DNA from 2 places in the Pseudomonas sp. MAFF 730105 genome. Region 2 is predicted to be linked to the other one. Evidence: riboswitches for the same ligand, from Rfam matches in the RefSeq annotation. Region 2 holds a riboswitch; the other holds the start of a gene.
The links. A riboswitch is a leader RNA that binds a small molecule or an ion and turns the genes downstream of it on or off. The one in region 2 is predicted to bind cobalamin.

Region 1 (2,389 bases), 2.5 Mb from region 2:
ATGGTTCAACCGGTCAGCCGTGGGCCTGCTTGAACAGCACGGCGATGCCCGGATGGTAATGACCGGCCTCGTTGCGCAACTTGCGATAGTTGTAAGGAAAGTACCAGGCCACGGCGCAGGTGTTTTCCTTTTGCAGGTCTTCGATCATGTCCTGGAGTTCTTCGGGCGTAGTGCTTTGCTGGGCTTTTTGCGGGGCGACGAACAGGCAGCCCAGCTTCAGGTCCGTGGCGTAGCTGATGCGCTTGGCATCGCTGGTGACATCCAGCAGGGGCTGGGTCAGGTTGAGGCTCTTGACCTTCGGCCAGCGTTGGGTGGCCTGGATGAATGCGCGATCCTCGGCACCGGCGATGAACAGGTCGGCACTGACGTTGCGTTCGCCTTCTTCATTCTGTTTGCGGGTTGCGGTGTGTTGCAGCGTGACCATCTCGGCCATCCAGGCGGCGGCCGAGAGCAGGCCGAGGTTGGCTTTTTCATCGAACCAGTAAGGCGTGTCGTTATCGCCGCGCACGGCGTTGTAGCGATCGATACAGTCAAACCAGCGTTCCAGCACCGGGCGCAGGAATTCCAGCCTTGGATTGCTGATGATCATGCCTTGCATGTTTTTTGCCCTCTTGTTTTTGTGATATCGGGTCGTAATGCCTATTTGATATCACTTGCCGCAGCGTGACACAAGATTGGCGTCACTTTATTGATCCAGGCCCATGATCAGTGCTGGGCTCGTGGCGGCTTTAATTGACGCTCCATCCCCAACCCTCTAACCTTCGCGACTTGTTTCAGGTGCTCTGTGACCCGGGTCGACAGAGTGAAACAGGGAAACCGGTGAGAACCCGGCGCTGCCCCCGCAACGGTAAATGAGTCAAAGCTGCCAGCAAGCCACTGTGTCTCGACATGGGAAGGCGCGCAGCCCGGCATCACGCCGCTCATGAGCCCGGAGACCGGCCTGATTCATCCAACGGCATCACGGTGGGCGATGCCAGGCTTGTTGCCGTCTTTTCCTGTGCCCGCCTGCCGTTATCCAGTTCCCAACGGAGGCTTCCCCATGACCGGCTCCCCCAATACAGATGCGTCCGACCGCGACGAGCGTCACCTGGCGCGCATGCTGCGCAAAAAAGCCGTGATCGACGAGCGTATCGCCAATGCCCCGAACGAATGCGGCTTGCTGCTGGTGCTGACCGGCAACGGCAAGGGCAAGAGCAGTTCGGCCTTCGGCATGCTGGCCCGGGCCATGGGGCATGGGATGCAATGTGGCGTGGTGCAGTTCATCAAGGGCCGCAATAGCACCGGTGAGGAGTTGTTCTTCCGGCGCTTCCCGGAGCAGGTGCGCTTTCATGTCATGGGCGAAGGGTTTACCTGGGAAACCCAGGATCGACAGCGCGACATCGCAGCCGCCGAAGCGGCCTGGGCCGTGTCGCGCCAGTTGCTGAGCGATCCGTCCATTGGCCTGGTGGTGCTCGACGAACTGAACATTGCCCTCAAGCATGGTTACCTCGATCTCGATCAGGTCCTGAGCGATCTGCAGGCGCGTCCTCCCATGCAGCATGTCGTGGTGACCGGTCGCGGCGCCAAGCCGGAAATGATCGAGCTGGCGGACACCGTCACCGAAATGGGCATGATCAAGCACGCCTTCCAGGCCGGCATCAAGGCACAGAAAGGCGTCGAACTGTGAGTGACGCTTCGTTTCCGGACCGCCAATGCCCGGCGGTGCTAATTGCCGCCCCGGCGTCGGGGCAGGGCAAGACCACCGTCACCGCCGCCCTGGCCCGGTTGCATCGCAACCAGGGGCGCAAGGTGCGCGTATTCAAATGCGGCCCCGATTTCCTCGACCCGATGATCCTGGAGCGTGCCAGTGGCGCGCCGGTCTATCAATTGGACATGTGGATGGTCGGCGAGCAGGAAAGTCGACGGTTGTTGTGGGAAGCTGCCGCCGAAGCGGACCTGATCCTGATCGAAGGGGTGATGGGGTTGTTCGACGGCACGCCGTCCAGCGCCGACCTGGCGCGGCATTTCGGTGTGCCGGTGCTGGCGGTGATCGACGGCACGGCCATGGCCCAGACCTTTGGCGCCCTGGCCCTCGGGCTGGCGCGCTATCAGCCGGACCTGCCCTTCGCCGGCGTGCTGGCCAACCGTGTCGGCACCGTGCGTCATGCACAATTGCTTGAAGGCAGTCTCACCGAAGGCCTGCGCTGGTACGGCGCGTTGTCCCGGGAAACCGGGATCGAACTGCCGAGTCGTCACCTCGGGCTGGTCCAGGCCAGCGAGCTGAACGACCTGGACCTGCGCCTCGACGCCGCAGCCGAGGCCCTGGCCGGCAGTTGCGAAGTGACGCTTCCGCCGGCGGTGACGTTCGCCGCTCCCGAGGTGAGTGCCGCCCAGCCGTGGCTCGACGGGG
Region 2 (2,389 bases):
CCAGTTCCATCAAGCGCTCGATGCCGTAGCGCCAGTAGCCGATACCGCCGTGCAGCGACAACAGGATGACCTTGGCGTGACGCAGCACGTCCTCGACGTAAAGGTCCACCGAGGCGTGGTTCTGCACCTGCATCGGGTTGGCGAGGCGAAACTGCGGGTAGTCGTCCGGCAACTGGCGCGCCGCTTCGGCCAGCAGCGCCAGGCTGGAGTCGCCGCTGCACAGGATCACCAGCTCGGCGGGGGTTTGCCCCAGGTCGGCGATGTTGTCATCCGAGACGAAGCCGCCGGGCTGGGTCCTGAGCAGGTGCATGGCTTAGACGCTGAGGGCGGCGCGCAACTGCGCTTCAAGCCGCCCGGCATCCAGCGCCTGGCCGATCAATACCAGACGCGTCACCCGGGCTTCGTCGGTGCCCCACTGGCGGTCGAAATGCTTGTCGAAACGCGTGCCGACGCCTTGGATCAGCAAGCGCATCGGCTTGTTCGGGATCGCCGCGAACCCCTTGACCCGCAGCACGCCGTGCTGGACCACCAACTGGGTCAGCGCGTCCAGGAGCAAGCTTTCGTCAGCCTGGGGCAGTTCGATGGAAATGGAGTCGAAGGCGTCATGATCGTGATCATCCTCGTCGCCGTCATGGTGGTGATCGTGATGACTATGGCGGCTATCGATGTGCTCTTCGGAACCGGCACCCAGGCCGATCAGCACTTCCAGCGGCAGGCGACCGTTGCTGGCTTCGATGACCTTGACCGCCGGTGGCAGTTCTTCGGCCACTTCAAGACGGACTTTCGCCAGGTCTTCCGGGCTGATCAGGTCGGCCTTGTTGAGGATCACCAGGTCGGCGCTCGCCAACTGATCGGCGAACAGTTCATGCAGCGGCGACTCGTGGTCCAGGTTCGGATCGAGCTTGCGCTGGGCATCGACCTGATCAGGGAAGGCGGCGAAGGTGCCAGCGGCCACGGCCGGGCTGTCGACCACGGTGATCACCGCATCGACGGTGCAGGCACTGCGGATTTCCGGCCACTGGAAGGCCTGGACCAACGGCTTGGGCAAGGCCAGGCCGGACGTTTCGATGAGGATATGGTCGAGGTCGCCGCGCCGGGCCACCAGCTCACGCATCACCGGGAAGAACTCCTCCTGCACGGTGCAGCACAAGCAACCGTTGGCCAGTTCATAGACTCGGCCGCTGGCTTCTTCTTCTTCTTCGGTGCAACCGATGGAGCACTGCTTGAGGATCTCACCGTCGATGCCCAGCTCGCCGAACTCGTTGACGATGACCGCGATACGCCGGCCCTGGGCGTTGTCGAGCATGTGTCGCAGCAGCGTGGTCTTACCCGAGCCGAGGAAACCGGTAACGATAGTGACGGGAAGTTTGGCCAGTGTTTTCATCGGATGCCCTTTGGCAAGGTGGCGGGCAAACGGGACGACAACCGCAGGCACAGGCGTGCGCGGAAGATTTCGTCACCGGATCACCCCGCCCGGTTGTAGTGAGAATCTGTCTCGAGGCAGGTCTCCTGGCTGACGGCGGGCCGATCCTGGCTTTTCATAGAAAGCCCTGGCAATTCCTGCGCCTTCCCGTGCTGCATGCACAGTGGCCTGGCAGGAACGTCACCGTTCACAGTTGCGGGGGCAGCCGCGGCTTGGACCGCGTTCCCGTCTTAGCTTCGGCGCAAACCGAAGAACCTCGAAGGCGCAAGGCTACGCAGGGTGTGCGGGCGGGTCAATGTCTGCGGATAAGTTCGCGGGTGCATGAGCGGGACCCATCGCGAGCAGGCTCGCTCCCACATTGGAAGCGCATTTCCCTGTGGGAGCGAGCAGGCTCGCGATGGCCACGACTCGGTTTCATTGACGCCCCACCCCCACCCATGCTCTCCTGTGCATGGTCTGTGTGGCTACACAGACCATTTGTTACGGGTGCCCTTCACAGGGTGAAACGGGAAACCGGTGAATCGTGTGCTTTACTTCAAGGCCACGTCAGTCCGGTGCTGCCCCCGCAACGGTAAGCGAGCGAAGCGTCAGATCCACTGTGCCCCATGGCATGGGAAGGTGACGCTTGCAGGCAAGGCCAAGGCCCTGCCCCTCGTGAGCCCGGAGACCGGCCCGCAACTCAAATATCAACAAACCCGCGGTGGGCGGGCGCTGTTCGAATCCTGACGGGCTTTGGCCCGGGGTTTCATTGCGCTCGATCTACCCACTGGCCAAGACAAGAACAGAGGGAAGCGCCATGTCGACCATCAGCACCACCGCCCGCACCGCCAGCAGCACCACGACCCTGAGCCAGCGCCTGAGCGCGGCAATCCTCGCCTCGATCCTGGGGGCTGGCCTGGTCTATTTCGCCGGTTTCTCCCACATCGAGGCGGTGCACAACGCGGCCCACGACACCCGCCACAGCGC

Region 1: another riboswitch for cobalamin. It lies ahead of cobO (cob(I)yrinic acid a,c-diamide adenosyltransferase); the one in region 2 lies ahead of cobW (cobalamin biosynthesis protein CobW).

Annotation. Positions count from the first base shown of each region.
Region 1 covers NZ_AP018438.1:5,024,324-5,026,712, reverse strand. Annotated here, with positions in the region: gene PCOSP_RS21875 (hypothetical protein) at 14-598, opposite strand; cobalamin riboswitch at 759-958, shown strand; gene cobO (cob(I)yrinic acid a,c-diamide adenosyltransferase) at 1,040-1,666, shown strand; gene PCOSP_RS21865 (cobyrinate a,c-diamide synthase) at 1,663-2,389, shown strand, end outside.
Region 2 covers NZ_AP018438.1:2,480,607-2,482,995, reverse strand. Annotated here, with positions in the region: gene cobN (cobaltochelatase subunit CobN) at 1-310, opposite strand, end outside; gene cobW (cobalamin biosynthesis protein CobW) at 314-1,384, opposite strand; cobalamin riboswitch at 1,483-1,697, opposite strand; cobalamin riboswitch at 1,891-2,113, shown strand; gene PCOSP_RS11170 (CbtB domain-containing protein) at 2,220-2,389, shown strand, end outside.